Regions from separate parts of the Paraburkholderia unamae genome, predicted to be linked through region 2. Evidence: predicted binding sites of a transcription regulator. Region 2 holds the regulator's gene; each other region holds the start of a gene.
The links. The regulator LexA, encoded in region 2, represses DNA repair genes until DNA is damaged. The targets are predictions, from matches to a motif close to ACTGTATNNNNATACAGT.

Region 1 (4,566 bases), on a different contig from region 2:
CGGAATCCAACGTCCAGTTCGGCGAGGGCGGGGCCGGGACGTTCTCGGACGGCAAGCTGTACAGCCAGATCAAGGATCCGCACCACTATGGCCGCAAGGTGCTCGAGGAATTCGTCAAGGCGGGCGCACCGGAAGACATCCTGTATCTGAGCCGGCCGCACATCGGCACGTTCCGCCTCGTCAGCATGGTGGAAAAAATGCGCGCCACCATTCACGAACTGGGCGGCGAAGTGCGCTTCGAAACCCGGGTCGAAGATATCGAAATCGATCAGGGCAAGGTGCGCTCGCTCACGCTCTCGAACGGTGAAACGCTGCGCTGCGACCACGTCGTTCTGGCGGTCGGCCATAGCGCCCGCGACACTTTCCAGATGCTTCACGATCGCGGCGTGTTCATGGAAGCCAAGCCGTTTTCGCTGGGCTTTCGCATCGAACATCCGCAGGGACTGATCGACCGCAGCCGCTTCGGCAAGTTTGCGGGCCACAAGGAACTCGGCGCGGCCGACTACAAGGTGGTCCATCACGCCAATAACGGACGGGCGGTCTATAGCTTCTGCATGTGCCCGGGCGGCACGGTGGTCGCCGCGACCTCCGAACCCGGCCGCGTGGTCACCAATGGCATGAGCCAGTATTCGCGTGCCGAGCGTAACGCGAATGCGGGCATCGTGGTCGGCATCACACCGGATGATTATCCGGGCGGTCCGCTGGCGGGTATCGCATTCCAGCGCAAGTGGGAAGAGCGGGCGTTCGAACTCGGCGGCGGCAATTACCAGGCACCGGGTCAACTGGTCGGTGATTTCATTGCCGGCCGGCCGTCGACATCGCTGGGCTCCGTGGTGCCGTCGTACAAGCCGGGCGTGCACCCCACCGATCTCAGCACGGCGCTGCCCGACTACGTGATCGAAGCCATCCGTGAAGCCCTTCCCCAGATCGACAAGAAGATCGCGGGCTTCGCGATGCACGATGCGGTGCTCACGGGTGTCGAGACGCGCACGTCGTCACCGCTGCGCATTCGTCGCAAGGACGATTACCAGAGCGTGAACGTCGAAGGCCTGTATCCGGCCGGCGAAGGCGCCGGGTATGCCGGTGGCATCTATTCGGCGGCCATCGACGGCATCGAAGTGGCGCAGGCGGTGGCGCTCAATATGACGTCGGCGCACGTGTCCTGATCCTGGACAGGCGGGAAACGGCGGGCGAGATACGTCGGCGCACCCTCAGCGTGTGCGCGACTCGCCCGTCTGCGTGATCTGCAATGGATCGCCAAATGACCCTTCCCCCATTTCCCGCCTTCCTCTAATCCCATAAAATACTGTATAAATATACAGGTGGAGGCGAATCGACCTCCTTCCTGCCGATGCCCCATTTGCTTGCCGGGCAGGGCGGAGCGTTCCCATCAACCAGGCCACGACATGGCAGCAGCCCTCCAGATCACTGCGCAGCTCGCCGCGCACTTGCCCCCCCGGCTGCAAAGCCGCGTGTGGCAGGGCGACCAGCTTGCCCACGCCAGCGAGCGCACGGTGCCGAGCGGCCACGCGCCGCTCGACGCCCAGCTTCCCGGCGCCGGCTGGCCCGCGGGCAGCCTGACCGAGCTGCTCGTGGAGCAGGGCGGCGTGGGCGAGATGCGGCTTGTCGCGCCGGCGCTGCGCGCGCTCACCGCGCAAGCCGGGCGGCACGTGCTGCTCGTCGCGCCGCCGTGGCGTCCGTACGCCTGCGCGCTCAAGGCGTGGGGGCTCGCGCTCGAGCGCGTGATCTGGGTGCGCGCGGCCGAGGACGAAGCCGCCTGGGTGGCCGAGCAGGCGCTCAAGCAGGAGGGCATCGGCGCCGTGCTGCTCTGGCAGGCGAAGGCACGCGCCGATGCGTTGCGCCGCTTGCAGGTCGCCGCCCAGGATTCGCAGGCGCTCGCGTTTCTCGTGCGGCCGCTCGCCGCGCGCAACCAGTCGTCGCCGGCGCCGCTGCGCATGACCTGCTCGCCGGTGCCGCCGCCCGCCGACGCGACGCTGAACCGGCGGCAATGGATGCAGCTCGCCGCGCTCTCCGTCGATATCTTCAAGCGCCGCGGGCCGCCGCCCGCTCAACCACTTGTCATTACATTGCCGTTGCAGGACGCGGTGCTGCCCCAGCCGGATGCAGCTTCGCTCGCCATGCCGTGGCCCGGGGTCAATCATGCTGTGGATCGCCGTCACCTTGCCGCTGTTGCCGCTGGAAGCCGTCAGACCGCTGATGCCGCCGGCGGCATCAACGTCGTTCCCATCGGCTCCGTTTGAGGCCGATGCAGAGGCCGATGCTGAGGTTGATGCGGACGATGTCGATGGCCGCGCCGCGCCGCGCTGCTACGCGCTCGCCGACCACACGCGCATCCTGATCGCCGATCTCGACGCGCTGCGCTCGGGCGTCGAGCCCGGCAGCACGCGCTCGCATGCGCTCGCCCTCGCGCCGGGGCTCGTGCTGCTCGACCCCGACGCGGCGCGCGAGACCCGCGCGTTCGAGTCGCTTGCCCTCGCGCTGCTCGCCTATACGCCCAAGGTTTCGCTCGCGCAGTCGCATACGCTGCTGCTCGAAGTCGGCTCGGGCTTGCGTCTTTTCGGCGGCGTGCGCGCGCTGCTCGCCAGGGTCGCGGCGACGGTGGCCGGTTGCGGACACGTCGCGCGCATCGCCTGCGCACCCACCGCGTGGGGCGCGTGGACGCTCGCGCAGGCGCGCGCCACGCGGGCCTCGCGCCGCTGGCATGTGCTCAAGGAAACGACGCTCGAACGCGTGCTCGACGCGCTGCCGGTCACGCTCGCGCCGTTTGCCGCGCAGCACGACCACGCGCTCACGCAGATCGGCTGCGCGACGCTCGGCGACTTGCGGCGGCTGCCGCGTGACGGCATCGTGCGGCGTTTCGGCGACGGCGTGCTCGGCTGGCTCGCGCAGGCGCGCGGCGAGGCGCCCGATCCGCGCGTCTGGTTCGCAGCGCCCCCGTCGTTTCACGCATCGCTCGAATTGCAGGCGCGCGTGGAGAGCGCCGAGGCGCTGCTCTTCGCCGCGCGCCGGCTCGTGATGCAACTGGCCGGCTGGCTCGCAGCCCAGCACGCGGCGCTGAGCGGCTTCGAGCTGCGTCTGGAGCACGAGCTGGCCTCGCGTCACGCGCCGCGCACGTCGAGCCTCACGATCGCCTGGGCGGCGCCTTCGCGCGACGCCGAGCATCTGCTGTGGCTGCTGCGCGAGCGCCTGAACCAGACCGAGCTCGCCGCACCCGTGATCGGTCTTGCGCTCGTCGCCTCGCAGGTGAGCGAATATGCGGCGCCCACCGACACGCTCTTTCCGATGGCCGAGGCCGCCGAGGCGTCGCTCGGGCAACTCTTCGAGCGCATTGGCGCGCGGCTCGGCGAGCAGAACGTGCTGCAACTCTTCACCGAGGACGATCACCGGCCGGAGCTGGCGATGTCGGCGCGGCCTTATCGCGAGAGCGGCGCGAAGCGGGCGCGCAAGCCGCGCAAGGCAGCCAGACCGCAGGAAGCGTCCGGAGCGGACGCACCCGTGCAGAGCGTCTTCGATTTGCCGGAGGTGCCGCTGCCCACGCAGCCGCGCCCCGCGTGGCTGCTCGAAAAGCCGCTCAAGCTGGCGATGCGCGGCGACCGGCCCGTTTATCGACGGCCGCTCAAGACGATCACGCGCACCGAGCGCATCGAATCGGGCTGGTGGGACGGCGAGGGCGTCGGGCGCGACTACTATGTCGCCGCCGACGACCAGGGCCGCATGTTCTGGCTGTATCGCGAGCGCATTGGCGGACAGTGGTATCTGCAAGGGCTTTTCGGCTAGCGCTCGTTTTTCGGCTCGTTTGTCGTTTACCGGTTTCAGGAATCATGTCGAACAGCGGGACGGGCGCATCGTTGCCCGCGCAACCTTATTCGGGCACGCAGCTTCCTGACTATGCGGAGCTGCACTGCCTCACCAACTTCACCTTCCTGCACGGCGCGTCGCGCCCGGGCGAGCTGGTGGAGCAGGCGATCCGTCACGGCTACCGCGCGCTCGCGATCACCGACGAATGCTCGTTTGCGGGCGTCGTGCGCGCCTGGAGCGCGCTCAACGAGTACGACGAGGCGCGCAAAAAGGCGCACGACGAAGCCGTGCGCGAGGCCCGCGGGCACGGCGGCGAGGCGGCTGCTGCGGCCTTGGGCGCGTTCGAGCCGTCGCTGCATTTGCTGATCGGCAGCGAACTCAATCTCGTCGATGCGCAGGGCGCGCCGTTCTGCACGCTCGTCGCGCTCGCGATGAACCGCGAAGGCTACGGCAATCTGTGCGAGTTGATCACGCTGGCGCGCTCGCGTGCGACGAAGGGCAGCTATCGCTTGCATCCCGCCGATTTCACCGATCCCGCGCCGGATTTCGCGCATCTGAAACACTTGCGCGATTGCGCGCTGCTGCTCGTGCCCCAGCGCACGGCCACGCTCGCGCAGACCTTGCGCGCCGCGCACTGGCTCGCGGGCTTCGCGGCGGAGCGCGCGTGGCTCGCGCTCGAACTCTGGCAAACGGGCGGCGACGACACGCAGATCGAAGTGCTGCGCCACGTTTCGCAGGAAAGCGGCC
Region 2 (4,566 bases):
GTCGCAGCCGATCTCCGATTCGATCAGCGCCTTGGGCGCGCCCTCGGCGATCTTGCGGCCTTCCTCGATCACGCACACGCGATTGCAGAGCCGCTCGGCTTCCTCCATGAAATGCGTGGTGAGCAGAATCGTCTTGCCGCGCGCGAGCAGCGAGCGCAGGCGCTCCCAGATCAGATGGCGCGCCTGCGGGTCGAGGCCCGTGGTGGGCTCGTCCATCACGAGCACGTCGGGGTCGTTGACGAGCGCGCGCGCGAGCGTGAGGCGACGGCGCATGCCGCCGGAGAGTTCGCCCACGCGCGCGTCGGCCTTGCTTTCGAGGCGTGCGAATTCGAGCAGCGGCGCAACGAGCGCTTTCGTTTCGCGCGCGGACAAGCCGAAGTAGCGGCCGAACACGACGAGGTTCTCGCGCACGGTGAAGTCGGGGTCGAGGTTGTCGAACTGCGGCACGACGCCCACGCGCCGGCGGGCGTGGCGCGCGCGCGCCGGCACGGGCTCGCCGCACAGGCTGATGCGCCCCGCATCGGGAGACACGATGCCGAGCAGCATGCGCAGCGTGGTGGTCTTCCCCGCGCCGTTCGGGCCGAGCAGCCCGAAACATTCGCCGGGGACGACGTCGAATGACAGACCGTTGACGACCGTCCTGTCTCCGTAGTGTTTGATGACCTGCTCGAATTCGATGGCGGGTGCGGGCATGGACCGGTTGAGCGTGTGTCGATGTGCGTGAGTCGGACGAGCGTCGCGCGAATCGGGCGCAAGAGCGAACGAAATGCGCAAGAAAAATATCGCACGAAACGAGGCGGCCTATTCTAGTGCATTGCCCTGAGTCGGGTGGGCGGCGCTCTGATGCCCGGTTCAACGCTGCTTGCCATGAATGCTTGTCGCGGCAATCATTGGCGGCGCGCAAGATTCATGCGTGACGTACCGCACGCCTGGCGCTTAACGATGGCGTCCTGGCGTTTTCCAGCCCTTGCGTGCGCAATTGCGGCGCACCATCATGAGAATCGCACAGCCTGCAAATCACGCGGGCGGGGAGAAGCGATATGGCGAGCTACAAAAAAATCCTGCTGTGTTACGACGGCTCGCGCGAAGGCCGCAAGGCATTGCGTTGCGGCGCCGATCTTGCGCTCGATCTGCAAGCGGAAACGCACTTGCTCTCGGTCGTCGACATGCGCTCGACCATTGCCCAGAGCGCCGGCCTGCTCACCGATGTGGCCTGCGGCCGCTTTGAGGAAACGGCCCGCGAAATCCTTCAGGAGGGCGTTGACTGGCTGACCGAGCGTGGCGTGCACGCCCAGGGGCATTTCGCGTTCGGGCATCCGATCGACGAAATTGCGAACCTGGCCAACGAGCTCCAGGTCGACCTCGTGGTCGTGGGACATCGCTGCCGCACCGGGCTCTCGCGCTGGTGGATGGGCGCGGGCAATACGCCGCTGCTCGACCGCGTGTCGTGCAGCATTCTGGTGGCGTGCTCGTCGGCCGCCGAGGAAAAGCAGCAAGCCGCCGCAGCCTAGCGCGCGGAAAACCTGGAAAGCGCGAGCACGGGCCCGGACGATCGGGAGATCGGCGGGCCCGCCAGGCGCGAACCGGCCCGGCGGCGCATCACATGCGTGCCGGTCCGTGGTTCAGGTCAGTTCGGGTTCGGGGCGTTGCCCTCGTTCAACTCGACCGACGCGAGCTTCCACGAGAAGAGTCCATGACGCTGCAAGATGGCGGCATAGTGCTCGCCCGTGGCGCTGCGATCCCACGTGAGCGCGAACTCGTTGAGGCTGCGATAACCCGCCGTGGTGACCGGCCGCGCTTCGGGCGCGGGATTGCCTGAAGCCGCCTGGGCGGGTGGGGAGGCCGGGGCGGCTGCGGAAGCGGGGGCCGACTGCGAACCCGCCTCCTGCGGCGGCGGCGCGTGAGGACGCTCGCCGGGCTTGCCCGTGGGCGGCATGCCGCTCAGTAGCGCGGCGACGCCCTCCGGCGTGGCATAGGCATCCACGAGCGGCCCGATCAGCGCCGCACCGATCACGGCGCCGAGAATCAGCAGCGGATTGCTGCTGTGCTCCGCATGAATGCGCTCTCGCAGCATTTCGCCAACCTGCTGCTTGAGGCTCACGCGCAGCGCCGGGTAATCGACGTACTGATTGAGCGTGGCGGCGTCGCGCGCGTCGGCAGCAGCCTTCATGCGATTCACCGCGATATAGGGCGACGCGTAGGCGTAGCCGAGCGCGGCCACAAACACGGCAACCGCGACCGTGATGGCGACGGGCTTCTTCCAGTCTCGGGATTTACGTGGGGGCGTCAGGGATTCCGTCATCAAATTCGGACAAATCGTTCAAACACGGTGTTGACCGCAATCCGGCGAAAACGATCCCCGACACTGCCCCTTTTTACGTCAGAAAGGCCTTGGTGCCGCTTGTGGCCCCTTGTTGCCGCTTATTGCATTGTGGCGCCGGGTGAGCGCTTATTTCGCGAGCGCCCCAGGCAGATCGCTTTGCTGCTCGGCGATGCAGCGGTCGATTGCGCGGCATACGGCGTCCACCGTACCGACCAGGATGAGCCGCGACGGGCCTTGGTAGACGCGCACGGGCGCCCGGCGCATGGGCTGCTCGGTGTTGATCGTGCTGTTGAGCGAGACGCGCGCGAACGCCGGTTGCGCCGAGGGCAGCGCGGGCAGGTCGGCCGCACTGGCCGCCACCATCTCGGGGGTGTCTTCGAAGAGCGAGCCGTTCAGTGCGGCAGTTGTGGCGCGCACTTCGCGAACCGCGCACGAGGCGACTCCACGCAGGTGGCGCAGACGGCCGAATTGACGGAAGGGCAGCAAGCGGGCAAGGCGTTCCATGGCTCTCTCCAGAGAATGCGCGCAGGGCGCGCAAGCGGATTTATCAGAATTCGGTAGGGCGAATCAGGCCGACTGCAATGCCTTCCAGCGCGAAATCCGCGCTGCCGGCCTCGACGAAAATGTTCTCGTAGTCGGGGTTCTCGGCGATCAGCTCGACGCCGTTCGGGCGGCGCTTCAGGCGTTTGACGGTGACGTCGTCGCCCAGACGCGCCACGATGATCTGGCCGTCCTTCGCCTCGCTTTTCTTCTGCACGGCGAGCAGGTCGCCGTCGAATATGCCGGCGTCGCGCATGGAGAGGCCGCGCACCTTCAGGAGATAGTCCGGCCGGCTCGAGAAGAGCGCCGGGTCGCACATGTAGTTCTGCGAGATGTGCTCCTGCGCGAGGATCGGGCTGCCCGCCGCGACCCGGCCGACGAGCGGCAGCGAGAGCTGCATGATGCTGGCGTGCGGCAGCGTGAACTGGTGCGGCAGGTCGTCGGGCCCCGGCATGAGGCGGATGCCGCGCGAGGCGCCCGCAGCCAGTTCGATCACGCCCTTGCGCGCCAGTGCGCGCAGGTGCTCCTCGGCCGAGTTGGCCGAGCTGAAGCCGAGTTCCGCCGCGATTTCGGCGCGTGTGGGCGGGAAGCCCGTGCGCTCGATCGCCCGGCGAACCAGATCGAAAACCTGCTGCTGTCGTGCGGTGAGTTTGGTCATGGCGCCACTGTATGTTTGAACAGGTAACTGTATTTTTATACAGTATTCGCCGCTTTTCAAGTGTTACTTGAAGTTCGTCATCCGGGCGTTGCCATGACGCCGTTTTCCCGCGTTGACACGGACGAAATCGTGCTGTGACAGCGACTTCCTCTGTCCTTACCACTTTTGCGTATTAAAGAATGAAGAAACATTATTTTTAATGATGTAAGCGGATCGCTAGACTGGCCTCCATCGATAGCTGAAAACCACACACGAGAACGGAGAACAGATAGATGGGCACGACCAATACGGGGCGCGGGGGCTGGCTGAAGACGCTGGCGGCAAAACTGGTGATCGGCGTGGCGCCTCTCGCGGCGTCGTTCGCAGGCATCGCGGCGATGGCGCCCGCAACGGCTCACGCGGATACGTCGCTGCTCAACGTCTCCTACGATCCGACCCGCGAGCTGTACCAGGACATCAACGAGGCCTTCATCAAGCAGTGGAAGGCCAAAACGGGCGAAACGCTCACCATCAAGCAGTCGCACGGCGGCTCGGGCGCGCAGGCGCGCTCGGTGCTTGACGGCCTGCAAGCCGATGTCGTGACGCTGGCGCTCGCCTGGGACATCGACGCGCTCGCCAACAAGGGCATCGTCGCGAAGGACTGGCAAAAGCGCCTGCCCGACAACGCGTCGCCGTACACGTCGACCATCGTGTTCCTCGTGCGCAAGGGCAACCCCAAGCACATCAAGGACTGGGACGACCTGACCAAGCCGGGCGTGTCGATCGTCACGCCGAATCCGAAGACCTCGGGTGGCGCGCGCTGGAACTATCTCGCGGCGTGGGCGTATGCGCTGCACCAGCCGGGCGGCAACGAGCAGAAGGCGAAGGAGTTCGTCACGAAGCTCTACAAGAATGCGGGCGTGCTCGATTCGGGCGCGCGCGGCGCGACGACGAGCTTCGTGCAGCGCGATATCGGCGACGTGCTGATCGCATGGGAAAACGAAGCGTTCCTCTCGCTCAAGGAGTTCGGCCCGGAGAAGTTCGAGATCGTGGTGCCTTCGGTGAG
Region 3 (4,566 bases), on a different contig from region 2:
ACGTCGGCGGGCGAAATCTTGCGCTTGAAATAGCGGTTGATCGAGTCACACAGGTAGCGCGTTTCGTCGCCGTCGATCGACACCTTCGCGGGGTCGTTGCGGTACTCCACATCGGTCGTGCCGATCAGCGTGAAGTCGTGCTCGTACGGAATCGCGAAGATGATGCGTTTGTCCGGGTTCTGGAAGATGTACGCGTGATCGTGATCGAACAGGCGTTTCGTCACGATATGGCTGCCCTTCACGAGGCGCACGCTGTGCTGCGCTGCGCGCCCGAGCGCGCCGTGCAGCACCTCGCCCACCCACGGACCGGCCGCGTTGGCGACGGCGCGCGCGCGCACGTCGAAGGTGCTGCCGTCGGGGCGGCGCAGGATAGCTTGCCATTCGCCACGTTCGCCGCGCTCGCCGGCCGTGCGTCGCGCCGAAACGAGCTTCGTGCGCGTGAGGATCTGCGCGCCGCGCTCTTTCGCGTCGAGCGCGTTGAGCACAACGAGTCGCGCATCGTCCACCCAGCCGTCCGAATAGACGAAGCCGCGCCGGATCGAATCGATGAGCGGTGCGCCGGCCGCGTGGCGGCGCATGTCGATGCCGTGCGAGCCGGGCAGCAATTCGCGCCGGGCCAGATGATCGTAGAGGAACAGCCCGACGCGGATCAGCCACGCGGGACGCAGGTTCGGCATGTGCGGCATGACGAAGCGCAGCGGCCACATGATGTGGGGCGCCGCGCGCAGCAGCGTTTCGCGCTCCTGCAACGCTTTGCGCACGAGTCCGAACTCCCGGTACTCGAGATAGCGCAGGCCGCCGTGAATCAGCTTGGTGCTGGCCGACGAGGTATGCGAGGCGAGATCGTCCTGCTCGCAAAGGAGCACGGAAAGCCCGCGCCCGGCCGCGTCACGCGCGATGCCCGCGCCGTTGATCCCGCCGCCCACCACGAGCAGATCGTACCGGTTCTGTTGAGTCACCTGCTGTCCCTGGAAAAAGAAACGAACCTTGAAATGTTCGAATTCGAAATTTATCGAACATGAACGAAAAAGTAAAGGTTCGATTGGGCAAGCGGAGGGTGAAGGAAGGTGGGGCAGGTCCGGATTGATTTGTCGCTAAATTGAGGCCCGCTGAATTGGTGTATTACAGAATTAATATTTACTTTTTTATTTCTTATATCGTCTAATGTTGCCTTGATTTTAATTTTATTAGATTTTTTCACCCATCAAAGGCCAGCCACCTTCCTCTCAAGGTGCCACATCCTCGATGCGTGGGAGCGATCATTCGAACGGAGTTGTGCTTCGAAATCGAACATTCGCGAAACAGGAATGATGCTTTCGCTGGAGCGTCCGGGTCGGCGGACGGCAAATCCAGGCCGTGTCCCCCAAACTTCGGGTTGCCGCAGGGCACATCCAGGCCCGGGCTATGCGCGTCATCGGGGTCGACGCAGACAGATGGTGATTGGCGGCGCGCCCGCGCAGGGCCGCCGCCGGACCGCTATTCGGTCTGACCTGCCAGGAGCCGCACGATGCTTACCTTGCCGATCTTCCTCATCGCCTTTTTCGCGATTATTGTGGCCATGCACCGCGGCGTGACCCGCAAGGCCGACGCAAAGCTACGCGCGCAGTTCGACACGCAAGGCTCGGGCGGCGAGGCCCCGCGCCAGTTGATGCGCGGTTCCGGATATAACGTCTGACTTCCTGCGGGCGTCCGGAAGTCTGGACGATTGTTCGACGAAGAAGTGGCCGACCGCCAAAGCTTCTTCGCCCTTCCCCTTCAATCTGCCCGGCGCCACTCGTCGTCGATCGCCGCGAAAACCGGCGGGATGAAGTCGTGTGCCTCGAACGATACGGCGTGGTCGTCGTGCGGATATTCGGGAGCGTGCGGCGCTCGCAGCATGTCCACAATCCAGTCCGGATACCCTTCGTCCTCGAGCGATTCGAGGACTTCTTCCTCCATGGCATGAAGCAGATTCCAAGTCAGCACACCGGCTGAACGATAGTGCGCGACCACCGCGGGCGTCGTCATCTGAACCCACGCTTGCGCTGCCAAAAGATCTTCCATTGCTGTTCCTGTAACACGTGCCAACCACGATTCGTTTTCGCTGAATTTTCGCTGAAGTTCGTTGGCTGCACCGCCGGGACCATGCGGTAGAATACTGTGCAAATATACAGTATTCACCGACGCCAGCGCATTTTCGCCCGTGAGCCTCGCCCGTACCGCCAAAGTCATTTCAGCGTGACCATCCACCTACCGCGCCGAATTGCACATCTCGACATGGACGCGTTTTACGCGTCCGTGGAACTGCTGCGCTACCCAGAATTACGAGGGCAACCCGTCGTGATCGGCGGCGGACGCAATGCGGTGCCGGAGACTTTACCCGACGGCACGCGCCGCTTCGCCCGGCTGCGCGACTATGTGGGCCGGGGCGTGGTCACGACTTCCACTTACGAGGCGCGCGCCTTTGGCGTGTTCTCCGCAATGGGCATGATGAAGGCCGCGCAACTCGCACCCGACGCCATTCTCCTGCCCACGGATTTCGATTCGTACCGGCGCTATTCGCGACTCTTCAAGGATGCGGTTCACACGTTCACGGACCAGATCGAAGACCGGGGCATCGACGAGATATACATCGACCTCACGAACGTCGATGGTGAATCCGGCGAACTCGGAGCCCGGATCAAGGCGGCCGTGCACGAGGCGACCAATCTCACCTGCTCCATCGCCATCGCGCCAAACAAGCTGCTCGCGAAAATCGGCTCGGAGCTGGACAAGCCCAACGGTCTCACGCTGCTCACGATGGCCGACCTCGAGTCGCGCATCTGGCCGCTGCCGGCGAAGAAAGTGAACGGCATCGGGCCGCGTGCAAACGACCGCCTGGCAAGCATAGGCATCACAACGATCGGCGAGCTGGCCGCGGCGGACCTCGGGCTCTTGCAGGAGCACTTTGGGCGCACCTACGCTGCGTGGCTGGCCAGAATCGCGCAAGGGCTCGACGATCGCGCCGTGGTGGTGTCCTCGGAGCCGAAGTCCATGAGTCGCGAAACCACGTTCGAGCGCGACATGCATGTGGTCCGCGACCGCGCCACGCTCACGCCCGCGCTCACACGCCTTTGCGAAAGAGTCACCGAGGACCTTCACCGCAAAGGATATCGCGGCCGCACGGTAGGCCTGAAAATCAAGTTCGCCGACTTCAAGATCGTCACTCGCGACCTCTCGCTGCCCGAACCGGTGGCGGATGCAGCCGCAATTCGGCGAGCGGTTGGCGAATGCCTGAAGCGGGTCTCACTGGATCGGCGCATCCGTCTCATCGGTGTGCGCATTGGCTCGCTAGAGCGCGCCGCGGATGGCGTATCCGCGGCGGCGCCGACGCAAGGCGAACTGCCTTTCGATTACTAACGTCTGTCGATGCTTGCGCGTTGCGGCTAGCTAATGCGGTCCAGTGCCTTGGCGAACCTGGCGACCGTCCCTTCGATGTCGTGCAGTTTGTCCAGGCCGAATAACCCGAGGCGGAAGGTTTTGAAATCTTCAGGCTCGTCGCATTGGAGGGGAACACCGGCCGCGATCTGCAATCCCTCGTCGGCGAACTTCTTGCCCGATCGTATGCCGTCGTCGTCGGTGTAGCTGACCACGACGCCCGGTGCCTGAAAACCTTCGGCCGCCACGCTTCGGAAACCCTTGGCAACCAGCAGTGCGCGAATGCGCTTGCCGAGTTCGAATTGCTCCGCTTGCACCTTGTCGAAGCCGTATGCCTCGGTTTCCTTCATCACGTTGCGCAGCGTCGCGAGGCTGTCGGTGGGCATCGTGGCGTGGTACGCGAAGCCGCCGTTCTCATAGGCTTCCATGATCTGAAGCCACTTGCGCAGGTCGCACGCAAAGCTGGTGCTCGTCGTGGCGTCGATCCGTTCGCGGGCGAGCGCGCCGAGCATGACCAGGCCGCAGCACGGCGACGCGCTCCACCCCTTTTGCGGCGCGCTGATCAGGACATCCACGCCGCTGGCCTCCATGTTGACCCAGATCGTGCCGGACGCAATGCAGTCCAGCACGAACATGCCGCCAACGGCATGCACGGCGTCGCCCACCGCGCGCAAATACGCGTCGGGCAGCATCATGCCCGAGGCGGTTTCGACATGCGGCGCAAAGACCAGGTCCGGCTTGTGTTCCTTGATCGCGGCAACCACTTCTTCGATCGGCGGCGGCGCATACGCGGCCTGCCTGCCTTGTTCGACCGGACGCGCCTTCAACACGATCGATTCGGACGGAATACCGCCCATGTCGAAAATCTGCGACCAGCGGAAACTGAACCAGCCATTGCGGATAACCAGACACTTCTTGTTCGTCGCGAACTGCCGGGCGACGGCTTCCATGCCGAATGTCCCGCTGCCCGGCACGACGGCGACCGCCTTCGCGTTGTAGACTTTTTTCAGGGAGCTGGAGATGTCGCGCATCACGCCCTGAAAGCGCTGCGACATGTGATTGATCGAGCGGTCGGTATAAACCACTGAATATTCGAGGAGTCCCTCGGGGTCGACATTGGGAAGTAAACCTGGCACGCTCGCCTCCGGTAAAGGATGATTAATGTGAGCC

Region 1: imuA (translesion DNA synthesis-associated protein ImuA) is a predicted target of LexA. The motif match lies at 1,306-1,323, and genes of this name have one in related genera.
Region 3: dinB (DNA polymerase IV) is a predicted target of LexA. The motif match lies at 2,137-2,154, and genes of this name have one in related genera.

What each region holds. Positions count from the first base shown of each region.
Region 1 is NZ_QEOB01000006.1:85,379-89,944, reverse strand. It holds gene C7402_RS14160 (NAD(P)/FAD-dependent oxidoreductase) at 1-1,166, shown strand, start outside; gene imuA (translesion DNA synthesis-associated protein ImuA) at 1,407-2,261, shown strand; gene C7402_RS14150 (Y-family DNA polymerase) at 2,161-3,798, shown strand; partial or broken gene C7402_RS14145 (PHP domain-containing protein) at 3,843-4,566, shown strand, end outside.
Region 2 is NZ_QEOB01000027.1:87,660-92,225, reverse strand. It holds gene nodI (nodulation factor ABC transporter ATP-binding protein NodI) at 1-693, opposite strand, end outside; gene C7402_RS38390 (universal stress protein) at 1,041-1,511, shown strand; gene C7402_RS38385 (DUF2939 domain-containing protein) at 1,628-2,302, opposite strand; gene C7402_RS38380 (hypothetical protein) at 2,450-2,827, opposite strand; gene lexA (transcriptional repressor LexA) at 2,871-3,521, opposite strand; gene C7402_RS38370 (sulfate ABC transporter substrate-binding protein) at 3,794-4,566, shown strand, end outside.
Region 3 is NZ_QEOB01000002.1:194,773-199,338, reverse strand. It holds gene glpD (glycerol-3-phosphate dehydrogenase) at 1-959, opposite strand, end outside; gene C7402_RS46760 (hypothetical protein) at 1,508-1,675, shown strand; gene C7402_RS04820 (DUF2471 family protein) at 1,756-2,043, opposite strand; gene dinB (DNA polymerase IV) at 2,224-3,378, shown strand; gene C7402_RS04810 (pyridoxal-phosphate-dependent aminotransferase family protein) at 3,405-4,532, opposite strand.